4 regions of the Alteromonas sp. 4NH20-0056 genome follow, and region 1 is predicted to be linked to each of the others. Evidence: predicted binding sites of a transcription regulator. Region 1 holds the regulator's gene; each other region holds the start of a gene.

Region 1 (3,176 bases):
TGTAGACAATAGTCATTGACCATGAAGAGGGCAGGTAGTCCAGAATTTCGACGAGCTCGTTAGGATCTTTTGGCAGATTTCTTACATCAATACTCACTGCAACTTGGTCGTATTCATCAACGACCGTGTGAGTGAGAGTAGGAAGGAGGTTAACAGGGATATTGTCTACACAATAATAGCCTAAATCTTCCAACGCACGCAGCGCCACTGATTTTCCTGACCCAGAACGACCACTGATAATAATCAGCTTCATTCATTTTCTCCCTTTAAATAACAGTGATTTACCCAAGTGCGGTAATAATATCGTCACGAGTAGTTGCGCGTCTAATGGCTTTTAGTGTGTCTTTGTCGCTTAGCTTGCGAGCAACGGTTGCCAAGGTTTGTAAGTGACCTTGTGTTTGCTCCTCAGGGACAAATAATGCAAAAAATATATCAACGGGCTTTTCGTCAATGGCGTCAAAATCGATAGCGGGAATGCTAGTGACCACAATGGCGATAACACTAGATAACCCCGGTAGGCGGCCATGGGGCAGGGCAATGCCGTTGCCAATTCCTGTACTTCCCATGCGCTCTCTAGCAAGTAGGCTAGCAAGGGCTTCTGCCTGATCAATATCCTCGTTGTTATTCGCGGCAATGTCGCTAATGATTTCGAGAATTCTCTTTTTGCTATTGCACTGAACCGCACACTCGGTGCGGTCCAGACTTACGATGGCTTGTATGTCCATGCTTTACTACTAATGTTTTTTGAGTTTTTCCTTATGCTTGATGACCTGCCTGTCGAGTTTATCGACCATGCTGTCTATCGCCGCATACATGTCTGTATTCTCTGAGGATGCAAATACTTCAGCACCGCTCAAATGCATTGTTGCTTCTGCTTTTTGACTTAGTTTTTCAACGTTCAGGATGACATGCACATTAGAAATGTGATCAAAGTGACGCTCAAGTTTAGTGAACTTCGTATCGACATAATTACGCAAAGAATCGGTGATTTCAACATGATGACCCGTTAGGTTGATTTGCATATTTCGTCTTCCTTATGTTTTTTAAGCCCGTTAAATAAGGCTCTTGCGTTGGTTCGACGGTGGAATCGACAAAGATTCCCGGTATTTTGCTATCGTCCGCCGAGCGACCTTTATGCCCTGCTCGGCCAACAATTGAGCAATCTTGCTATCACTCAAAGGCTTGCTCGGCGTCTCGGCCGCAACAAGCTTTTTAATCAATGCACGGATAGCGGTTGAAGAGCACTCTCCACCTGATTCCGTGGCAACGTGGCTTGAGAAAAAATACTTTAATTCGTAAATACCACGGGGGGTATGCATATACTTTTGTGTTGTAACGCGAGAAATGGTTGATTCATGCATATCCACCATCTCTGCGACATCATTTAACACCATTGGTTTCATCATTTCTGGACCATGTTCAAAAAAGCCCATTTGTTGCTGAACGATACAATTAGCAACTTTCATTAGCGTCTCATTTCGAGACTCTAAACTTTTGATGAACCATTTAGCTTCTTGCATGTGAGAACGAATAAACTGTGAGTCGCTACTGTTCTTGGAGCTTCTACTCATTGCCGCGTACTGCTGATTAACACTAAGCTTAGGCAGGCTGTCTGGATTCAGTTCCACCACCCAACGTCCGTTCTTTTTCATAACTGACACGTCAGGAATAACGTACTCGGGTTCTTTCGTTTTAAGTGCACTGCCTGGGCGAGGGTTTAGCGTTTGCAGTAGGCGCATGGCTTCTCGAAGTTGGTCTTCTTTTAAGCGACTCTTACGCATGAGTGTGCGGTAGTCTTTACTGCTTAGTAAGTCAGAGTATTCTTCGATAAGTTGCTTTGCTTCTTCTAGCCATGGTGTGTCTTCAGAAAATTGACGCAGCTGAACCATCAAGCATTCTTGAGGGCTACGGGAGCCAGAACCAATAGGGTCGAACATTTGAATACGTTTTAGCACGCACTCAATTTCATCCATCTCTACCTGTTCTTCAATATCTTCGCTTTTAATGGCTTCTAATATGTCTTCCAACGACGTGGTCAGGTAGCCTGACTCGTCTATAGAATCGATAATGGCCATGGCAATAGCACGGTCAGTATCTGAAAAATGGGTTAAGCGCATTTGCCACGACAAATGCTCTTGAATGTCATCTGTCGTTTCGCCTTGGAAAATAAAATCATCATCGTTATTTGATGGGCCAGGTGCGGGGGCAGACGACGCCGAATAGTATTCATCCCATGTACTATCAATAGGAAGCTCGTCGGGCAAATCATTTTTTTCCAGTGCATCACCAGACTCGATAGTATCGCTTGATGCTGAAGGTGCCGCGTCTAAACGCGAATCGTCTCCGTCAATATTGTTGCGCTCAGCTTGAGGTTCATCGGAACCGTCCTCAACTTCTAAAAGCGGATTTGAGTCCAACGCTTCTTGAATTTCTTGTTGAAGGTCAAGCGTAGACAGCTGCAGAAGCTTAATGGCCTGCTGAAGCTGTGGAGTCATAGTAAGTTGTTGACTAAATTTTAGCTGTAAAGATGGTTTCATCTACGTCTTATTTTATGCTCTGTTATGCGTATACCGAGTGCGAAAATAGCTAAATCGCTTGCGACTTACTATTAACTATAGCCTGAATTGCTCGCCTAGGTATACATCCCTTACTTTTTGATTACTCAAAACTTGTTCCGCGGTGCCTTGGGCGATTAATTCACCATGGCTTACGATGTAGGCTTTCTCGCAAACATCCAAGGTTTCGCGGACGTTATGGTCCGTTATTAAGATCCCAATTCCTCTATCTCGCAAATGCTGGATAATCTTCTTTATATCATTAACTGATATAGGATCAACACCAGCAAATGGTTCATCAAGCAAAATAAATTGCGGGTTGGCTGCTAACGCCCGTGCAATCTCAACACGACGACGTTCGCCACCCGAAAGACTCATGCCTGCACTATTACGTATATGGTTAATATTAAATTCATCAAGTAGCGCATCGGCTTCTTGTTCTTGCTGCTCTGCATTTAAATCTTTACGGGTTTGCAAGATGGCCATAATATTTTCATGCACAGTAAGCTTTCTAAAGATAGACGCTTCTTGAGGTAAATAGCCAATGCCTTGACGAGCGCGCTCATGCATAGGTTGATGCGTAAGTTCTGCATCATCAATCGTAATGAGCCCCTTATCAAG
Region 2 (3,176 bases), 550 kb from region 1:
ACTGGGGTAAAGATACCCGGAAACAAACATCGGCGTAGTCAACATCTATGACAGATACATCGCCGTGCATTAAACGCGCACAATCAGCAACAATCGATAATCCTAGGCCCGTTCCTATAACGTTATCATTACGCGGCTCAGCGCCGCGGGTAAATGGCTCAAATAAGGCAGGAACGGATTCTTTCGCAATCCGACGACCACGATTTGCTACATCTAGAATGACACGGTTGCCGTCTAGAAAAATATGAATATCAATGGGCCGACCGACAGCGCCATGGGCAACGGCATTAGACAGTAAATTATCAAGAATACGCCTAAACAGTTCTTCATCAACCTGAGCATACTGATGCTCAATGTTTACCGACACCTCCCTATTTTGAATTGCCAACGCATAATCTTCAAGACATGCGTCGACCATTGCTTTAAGATCGGCACGCTCAATTTTCGGCTGTGCTTGTTGAAGCAAGAGATTGTAGTCTAGTAACTTTTCGACCAATGTATTCAGGCGCTGGGTACTGGCTGTCAGTAACGACATCACCTCTCGTTGCTGTTGATTCAATTCTCCGACTACATTCTCACTAAGCAAACTACACCCTTCTTTTATGCTCGCAAGGGGCGTTTTAAGCTCGTGCGCAGCATGCCTTAGCAACGCAGTACGAATATTCTCTAGTTGCTGCAACCTATCGTGAAGCCAATGAAGATCACGTTCAACGTCGATAAGTTCGCGAGGTGCACGGCGTGATAATTCGGGCAACTCCCCTTTAGAATGCGCCACTACGCGTATTATGCGTTTTAATTTATTAACTGGGTTAACGATTAACTGACTTCCCAGTAAAATCAACAGTAATGATACGCTTACCAACATCGCAGTCGACCATGCTTGCTTTGCTTGCATGGTGTTTAAGTCTTCTTGCTGCAACGCAACGCGCTCTGCGATAAGCATTTCCATATCTCGGCGCAATTGTGTCACACTTCGATTAATAGACGCGAGGTAAGCGTTTAGTAATAACTGGTCTTCAATAACTCTATATTCGGCCAGTTGGCCGATATATAACGATAACTGCTGACAGGTTGAAGGGACATTTAAAGAATGGCACAGGTTGTCAGCCGCAACTGTGAATTGTTCTAAAGCGGTGTCAGACAAGGCGGCAACTTGCTCGTTTCTGATCACCACGAACTGCCGAATACTGCGCTCAACATCAACGGCTGCGGTATCTAACGATTGCATTTCGCCGACAACATTAACAACAAAACGCGTTTCTAACGTTGTCATTTTACCCACTTTTACAAGGTCACTTTGACTTTGCCAAAGCAAGGCTGCAAGGGGGATAAGCGCTAGGAAAAAACTCGCAAACGTTAACTGGCGTAGCGACCCAAGCTGCAGTAATCGCTCGCTCAGTGAGACTGTATTTTTCAGTGTTTATTCCTCGTACAATGAATAACCCTAGCAGTGGAGCTAATGATTATTAGCCCGTGCAATTTTGTTAGTTGGCGTTCGTTTACTTGATAACAATTCAGTTTCAGTTAGCTTACCGTCTTCATTGTCATCAATAAGCCCAAAATTTCTTAGTAGCTCGATGTGACGCACCGCTTCTTTTAGCGATATATAGTCATCTTCGTTGACATCCAATTCATCCATGAGCGACTGCGCTACCGTTGCATTCGCCTCAGCCACTGCAATTGCCTGTACTGCTGCAACAGTAAATAATACTAAAAAAAACTTTTCTAAACGTTTCATCTTGAATTCTCCGCAAGGTTGCAATTAGTAAATCCATTACTTCTTTGCAGAGTATATTGCGAGATCCCTGCCAAAATTAATTTATTCATCAATTTCAAAGACATAAATAAAAAAAAGGCAACGAGCAAGATACAAGCGTAGCTAAAAAGTAACACTTTTTAAGGCAAAACGTGTAAGAATTTCTCCCATATTCAGGAGGAGACACTACTTCAATGGCTAATTTGGCTTCGCATCCTGCGTGGAAGGCTACATCATATCGGCATAGTTAAAAAAACGGAGGGGCAATCAATAAGGTAACACTCAATGCCCTTCGGCAGCTGTACTTGTCACAGGCACGGCGCTCAACGCCTGAATAATGTTTTGTTCAGAACTCGTCGGTAATATGATAATTTACAAAGCAAGTTAAATAACTATTTTCCTAAAAGCTAGGTTAAACCCAACCAATACAAAAGGATTTTGTATGAAAGCAGTCATTCACTTTCTTCTTTTTCTATTCTTATTTTCACCGCTAACAAGCCTTGCAGGTATTACTGAGTGGGTAGACTTCAAGTTAGAAAACGGTCATATCAAAGTTCCGATTAAAATTGAAGGTATTGATACCTTTGCCATTCTCGACACCGGTGCACAGTTAAATGCCATTAATAAAGCGTTTGTAGGCAAGCATAATCTTACGTTCACTAAAGGCGGAAAAGTAAGGGTTGATGGTATATTTGGTGAACAGGTGTTCAATAAGTTCAACGGTATATCGCTTTCCATATTTGGTGTAGATATGGAGTTAGACGGTGCTCCGCCACTCTCGCTCGGTCATCATTCTACTGGCTTGTTATTAGGTTCCGGCTTCTTTAGCCAATTTATTGTTCAAATTGATTACCCCAACAACCGCCTGCGCGTAATGACAAGAGATGTAATGAATTTAAGTGAGTTTGAAAATATCCGTGCAGAAAGTCAGCGCAGTAGCGGAGAGCCTTTAGTCCGCGTTGCTTTAGGTAATGACGAGTCATTTTGGGCATTACTTGATACCGGTAACAATGGCGGTGTAATCATCGAGCGAAGCTATGCTGAAAGCTTAGGCCTAATCGATAAAGTGACGTCGTCTTCAATGGCAATGGGGGCTACTTCAATGGCGGTAACAGAATCGACCCGCGTGCCTGAATTAGTTTTTGGCCCTTATACACTCGAAAATGTTTTAGTAAGCTTTCCAGCAGAAGGGCAGTCAATTGTTATTGAAAAACAGTCGAGTATTTCTGGTACGCTTCGAAAGTCTCAAAAGCAGCAAGGCATTTTAGGCTACGACATACTTAAGCACTTCGTATTAACTATGGACTACGCTAAAGGTCAAGTCCATATCGGCTTGCCCGAAGAGGGATAAACTAGATGGGAGTTTATTTTCTCCCATCTGTGATCATTTTGCGCGCTCTGGCGTCTGACTGTTTTATCA
Region 3 (3,176 bases), on a different contig from region 1:
ATAATTAAAGAATTAGTTAAGCTTATTGGTGGCACTATTGAGGTTAACAGCAAAGAAGGTGAAGGCTCGTCATTCAAAGTAACGCTGCCATTGCGCACGCCAAAACATATTAGAGAGCCCCTTGAGTCGGAACACAACGAAACATACAAACTCGACGTCTCTGACAAAGAGAAAGTGCTTGTTGTCGAAGATAATGAAACGAACGTTTTCATAATATCATCGTACTTAGACGAATTTGGCGTTCAGCATGACGTTGCAGAAAATGGAAAACGTGCATTAGAAACCTTAAAGGACAATACCTACTCTCTGGTTCTTTTGGATTTACAAATGGATGAAATGGACGGTTTTGAGTTTTATGAGCGGTTCAAACTTATTCAATCCAATGGCAAACACCTAGAGACAAAAGTTATTGCAGTGTCAGCTCATGTCCACAACGATATCATCAAGCGCTGTTTAGACGCTGGAATGATCGAATTTCTGCCCAAGCCAGTAGAAATTAAATCGCTGTTTAAATTGTTGAAAAAACATATAGGGAAATAATTTGGCTCATGTATCTGCGCGATACCCTGGAATTAACCCCGTGTTTTTTATTGGAGCTTCCGCCGGTGGTGTAAACGCGTTTAGTACGCTTGCATCTATGCTACCGGAGGATTTTCCTTCTCCGGTATTCTTTTTGCTTCATAGGCTAAGGGACAGCACAGTAAACTCAGCGGGATTACTACCGCTTTTAGAAGCGAAGTCAAACTTACCAGTGAAAGTCGCTGAGGCGGGTGAACTGGTGCGTTCTGGTCACATTTACCTTCCTCCAGACAATTTACATATCGGCGTTGACGATAATCATATCTTTTATTCTGATTTGCCTGACGACGAACCATGGCGCCCTTCTATCGACTTTCTTTTCAAATCTGGCGCCCGTGAATACAAAGACCGTTCAATCGCTATACTGCTCACCGGGAAGCTGGATGACGGCACGCAAGGTATGATTGAAACCACTCACCAAGGCGGCATTACTGTCGCACAATCGCCGACCGATGCCTATGAGCCGCACTTACCCCTTCAGGCACTCATGAACGACCACCCTACCCACGTCTTGCCCCTAGTAGATATTCCGAAGTTGATGTGCGAATTTGTTCACCACCCTCATTTTGCCAATCAAAAAGACGTATTTGAAGAATCTGCAAAAATAGCAAAGTCACTTAAGCAACAACTTAAATAGGCGTGTACAAGACACGGTTTATCCGACTGCGTAATAATTGCAGTGTTTTGTATAGATAACGCACATCATAATGATACACACACTTAGTGATGCAACTTAATGCACTGATATTAAAGAGTTTTAATCAATTGGCATGTGAAATGAATGAACTAACTTGAATTATCACCTCTGTTAAAGGTTGTACAGAGATTAGAAATCAAGGAGTTTGATATGAAAAAGTTAGTATTAGCATCGTTAATTGGCACCGCCCTTTCAGCAAGTGTAGTTGCCGGTGAAGGTTTAGAGAAAATTGATACAACGTTTGCCGATTTAGATAACGACGATAATCGTTATATCTCTCGTGAGGAAGCAGACGATGATGAAATTTTCGCGCACTTTTCAAAAATTGATGCCAACTCAGACATGAGAATTTCGATGGAAGAGTTTAATCGACATGTAACAAAGCACCCTCAGCATTTTGACGGTGATGTCGTTGCCTCGGTAAAAGCAATGAAGCATAGCATGGTTGAACTGCACGACACGCCAGCGGTACCGCCCAAAGATGAAAAGCTAACCTACGAGCTTCATGAAAACGCGAAGTCCGAAGTAAAAGATGACGTCGTTGAAAAAGAAGTCAAGGTTGAAACCGAAACCACGATTATCGCAAAAAGTGAATTCGATATGATGGACATTAATAGTGACGGTACGTTGACGAAAGCAGAAGCATCGCGAAGTGGTGTAACGAAAGCATTTGATAGCATTGACCGTAATGATGATGAACTCATCTCTCGTACTGAGTATTCAACATTACAACAAGAACGTGACAGTGATTCCGACGAATAACACAGCGTTAACGTAAAAAAACGCGCCTTTTAGGCGCGTTTTTTGTTTAATCTTTTTTGTAATCGTCGTGACAAGATTTGCAACTAGCGCCAATTTTGCCAATGGCCCCTCGATACGCTGTCTCATCGCCCGATTTAACTGCCGTTTGTAACCCTTGCGCAGCAGTTTTAAGCGCTAAGACCTTGCCTTCAACGTCAGAAAAGTTCTTCCATATTGCGTCTTTCGCACCTGTTTTAACGTTGAAGCTACGTGTATCAACAGATAAGTAGTCGGTCATCATGTCAGCTAGCTGCTCTAAACGCACGGCATTGGTCATCATAACACTTTCATCATAAGGTAATGCGCCCTTGGCCATACCGCCCAATGGCGCCATGTTGCTGCGTATTAACGTAAACATTGCTTGGCGATAATTGGTTGCTGCTTTTGCATGTTTCATAGACGACGCTTGTGTTACTTCGTCCGCTGCAACGTTACCAGAAATGCCGAATGCCAATGTTGCTGCTACCGTTAATGCCTTTATCGACCCCAAGGTATTAGTTGCATTTTTCATTACTCTTTCCCTTTCGTGTTTAAACGTGCTTTACCTGCTACGTAGCGTAATGAAAACGCTCTATAGCGAAATTACCTTCTTATCATTAATCGTGACGAATACACGCAAATTAAGCAAGGTTTTAAACGAGTATTTTGACATTTTTAAAAGCAAATATAAAAAAGCCCTCATATTGAGGGCTTCTATAAAAATGTTAACGCGTTATTTCGTTAAATCGTCAAAGAACTTTTTAACACCATCAAAGAAACCTTGTGCCTTAGGGCTATGCTTGCTTGATGCTTTACCCATAGACTCTTCAAGTTCTTGAAGCAGTTCTTTCTGGCGTGTTGAAAGCTTAACTGGCGTTTCAACTACCACTTTACACATTAAATCGCCAACCGCACCGCTTCGCACTGACTTAACGCCCTTTCCGCGTAAACGGAACATACGCCCAGTTTGTGTTTCAGCGCTAATCTTAAGCTTCACTTTACCGTCTAACGTGGGAACTTCTAATTCACCACCTAACGCAGCGGTGGTAAAGCTAAGCGGAACTTCGCAATACAAGTTATTGCCATCACGTTGGAAAATATCGTGGTCGCGAACATGTAC
Region 4 (3,176 bases), on a different contig from region 1:
GGCATGTCCGGTCTCAAAACCACCGGCCACTAGTTTTTGCCAAATTGCAGGGAGCTGCTCTACGCGTGCGCCAAATAAGTCAACGCGCTGACCGCCCGTTATTTTGGTGTAGAGGTTGTATTCTTTTGCAACTTCACCCAGCAAAATCAGTTTATCTGGGGTAATTTCACCACCCGCTACCCGCGGCACAACAGAGTAAGTACCGTCTTTTTGCATATTGCCAAGATACGTATCGTTGGTGTCCTGTAGTGGCTGATGTGCCTGACGAAGGATATAGTCATTCCATACCGACGCAAATATGGAAGCAGCGGCCGGTTTACAAATTTCGCAGCCTAACCCTTTACCATGCTTTTCAAGCAGTGCATCAAACGTCTCAATATTTTCTACTTGAATAAGATGATAGAGCTCTTGGCGAGTGTGATTGAAATGTTCGCAAATGGCTTTAGATACTTCTACGCCACGTTTCTCTAGTTCAGCATCGACAACGTTTTTAAGTAATGCCGAACATCCCCCACAGCCTGTACTGGCTTTTGTGCACGATTTAATATCGCCTAAAGAGCAACTACCGCTTTCGATAGCCTCAACAATATCGCCTTTAGATACGTTGTGACATGAACAAATAGTGGCGCTGTCGCCAAGAGCATCGGCCCCTAACAAGGGCTTTTCTCCTGAGGACGGTAATATAAGCGCTTCTGGCGCATCGGGCAGCGCAATGTTGTTTAGCGCATATTGCAACAAAGTATCGTAGTCGCTGGTATCGCCGATAAGAACCGCGCCTAATACCTGTGTTTTAGTTTCATCGACAACAAGTTTTTTATACACGCCTGCAGGTTGGTCGTGGTAAGTATACACCAGCGCCCCTGGGGTATTGCCATGAGCATCACCAATAGACCCCACTTCAACGCCCATTAGCTTAAGTTTGGTACTCATGTCCGCACCTGTAAATTCGCCTTCATTGTTAGTCAAACTAGCAACGGCGGCGCGGGCCATGGCGTATCCTGGCGCTACCAACCCATAAATACGCTTTTCCCACAATGCACATTCCCCAATAGCATATACATTAGGATCGGAGGTTTTACATTGATTATCGATAACAATACCGCCGCGTTCACCTACGGCTAAATCAAATTCACGGGCTAGCTGATCACTAGGTCGAATACCGGCAGAAAATAACACCATATCGGTTTCAAGGTGTGAACCATCAGAAAACTTCATTCGATAGCGGCAGTGCTCACCAGCCTCAATAATCTCGGTGGCTTTTTGTGTATGTACTTGTACGCCGAGCGCTTCAATTTTATCTTTAAGCAGCGAGCCCCCCATAGCATCAAGCTGCACCGCCATTAGTTGAGGTGCAAATTCAACCACGTGCGTTTCTAATCCTGCTGATTTAAGTGCATTGGCTGCTTCAAGCCCCAGTAAGCCGCCTCCCACCACTACGCCTATTTTACTTTGTGCGGCAGAGGCACTAATAGACTCAAGATCTTCAATGGTGCGATACACCAAGCAATGTTCTTGCTCGTTGCCGGGGATTGGAGGAACGAAAGGATAAGAGCCTGTCGCTAACACCAGTTTATCGTAGGGGTAAGCAGTACCATCTTTAGTGGTGACGACTTGATGAGTACGATCAATATCCGTTACCCACGCACTGGTAACGGCATTTACCTCCCACTGCTGATACGTTTTTTCGTCTGTAAGCGCTAAATCGGCTGCGGTTTTACCCGTAAAGTAGGACGATAGGTAAACGCGGTCGTAAGCTAAACGGCCCTCTCCACTTAACACGGTAATATGGTAGTCAGCTTTGCTGTTTATAAGTTGCTCAACAAAGTGATGGCCAACCATACCGTTGCCAATTATCACAATGCGTTGTTGCTGCTGTGAGGAAAGCGTCATCTCGTTCACCTTTATTTTAAGCAAAAAAAACCCACAACCATTCCTGGTTGTGGGCTTCGTTGCCTGATTAAGTACATTGTTAAATATGTTACTACTCGATGATACACAGGTACCTAGTCGAGACTATGAAAATAATAATACAAGTATAGTGCCAATGCTTTTCATCGCTATATTACAAAGACTTAGCAAAATAACGTTGGCGTAAACCCGTTGATATCGCACCACGAATAAGCAAAGAAGATAGTTTATGGTGCATTCCTTTGATACTGAGCGCCGTTTCTCAAACAAGGTTCAGGTTACGTATAATGAACAACAAACATAGCAAGAAGTAATACCAGCAATACGCCAGACACGGTTTTCCATGCCCGTACTGGATGCTGCTCCATCAGCGGCAGGCTTTTACGGTAAGATGGATTAGGATGGTTTAAATCGTATAGAAATTCAGACAAACTCGGATAGCGTTTCGACGCTTTAGGATGGCAAGCCCGTTTCAGCGTTTCATCAACCCACATAGGAACGGCGACGTTTCGTTGTAGCAAGCTGATATAACGCAATTTAAGTAGACCTGCGTAGTTGCTTTTCTTGGCAACGTTACTGTTGTAGGGATAATCGCCACTGAGTAAAAAGTATAGGACCACTGCTAAAGAAAACTGATCTGAGCTTTCATCAGGCCAAAGCCCTACAAAGTATTCCGGAGCGGTAAATAATAGATCTCCAGGAATGGCAAGCTGCACATCACTATGCGAAAAATGATAACCCGCTATGCTCGCGGCACCAAAGTCTACCAGTGTGACCTTACCGTTTTCATCAACCATGATGTTATCTGGCTTGATATCTTGATGAAGCACGTCTTGCCGATGCAGTGCCGTTAGGCCGCTAACCATTTGCGTACTCCAGTCTCGAACTTTAGCAAGAGGAACGCTACCAACGTCGTTTCGGTATTGGCGTAAACTTATTCCAGGTGTGTACGCCATGGCAATATAAAAGTAATGTCGTGTAAAGGGGCACTTGTAGGGTTTAAGAACATTGTCATGTTGTACGCGTGCGCCAATCCACTCCTCTTTCACCATTTCATCTAAAAAGCTTTCGTTATCGTGCATCGACTTTGCAGGAATTTTTAACACCGCTTGATGATTATGGAGCTTATGCTTAGCAAGAAAAACCAGACTGCGTTCACTGGAATATAACTGCCGCTGTATTATCCAGTCGTCTATTACATCGTTTGACTTGGGCGTATCTAAAAACGGAAGAAAGCCATTTGAGGTGTAAGGTGTTTGCTCTTCTTT

Evidence for each region. The regulator sigma-54, encoded in region 1, starts transcription at its own class of promoters, with help from an activator protein. The targets are predictions, from matches to a motif close to GTTGGCACGNNNNTNGNNT.
Region 2: AC27EZ_RS00345 (EF-hand domain-containing protein) is a predicted target of sigma-54. The motif match lies at 1,795-1,813, and genes of this name have one in related genera.
Region 3: AC27EZ_RS16570 (EF-hand domain-containing protein) is a predicted target of sigma-54. The motif match lies at 1,344-1,362, and genes of this name have one in related genera.
Region 4: nirB (nitrite reductase large subunit NirB) is a predicted target of sigma-54. The motif match lies at 2,028-2,046, and genes of this name have one in related genera.

What each region holds. Positions count from the first base shown of each region.
Region 1 covers NZ_BAAJLS010000001.1:620,593-623,768, reverse strand. The annotation lists gene rapZ (RNase adapter RapZ) at 1-253, opposite strand, end outside; gene ptsN (PTS IIA-like nitrogen regulatory protein PtsN) at 282-725, opposite strand; gene hpf (ribosome hibernation promoting factor) at 735-1,022, opposite strand; gene AC27EZ_RS02770 (RNA polymerase factor sigma-54) at 1,053-2,537, opposite strand; gene lptB (LPS export ABC transporter ATP-binding protein) at 2,613-3,176, opposite strand, start outside.
Region 2 covers NZ_BAAJLS010000001.1:67,416-70,591, forward strand. The annotation lists gene AC27EZ_RS00340 (sensor histidine kinase) at 1-1,384, opposite strand, end outside; gene AC27EZ_RS00345 (EF-hand domain-containing protein) at 1,457-1,738, opposite strand; gene AC27EZ_RS00350 (aspartyl protease family protein) at 2,199-3,107, shown strand; gene AC27EZ_RS00355 (TIGR03915 family putative DNA repair protein) at 3,121-3,176, opposite strand, start outside.
Region 3 covers NZ_BAAJLS010000012.1:61,917-65,092, reverse strand. The annotation lists gene AC27EZ_RS16580 (CheR family methyltransferase) at 1-540, shown strand, start outside; gene AC27EZ_RS16575 (chemotaxis protein CheB) at 542-1,216, shown strand; gene AC27EZ_RS16570 (EF-hand domain-containing protein) at 1,427-2,038, shown strand; gene AC27EZ_RS16565 (c-type cytochrome) at 2,085-2,588, opposite strand; gene dnaJ (molecular chaperone DnaJ) at 2,790-3,176, opposite strand, start outside.
Region 4 covers NZ_BAAJLS010000004.1:63,912-67,087, reverse strand. The annotation lists gene nirB (nitrite reductase large subunit NirB) at 1-1,890, opposite strand, end outside; gene AC27EZ_RS08915 (bifunctional protein-serine/threonine kinase/phosphatase) at 2,187-3,176, opposite strand, start outside.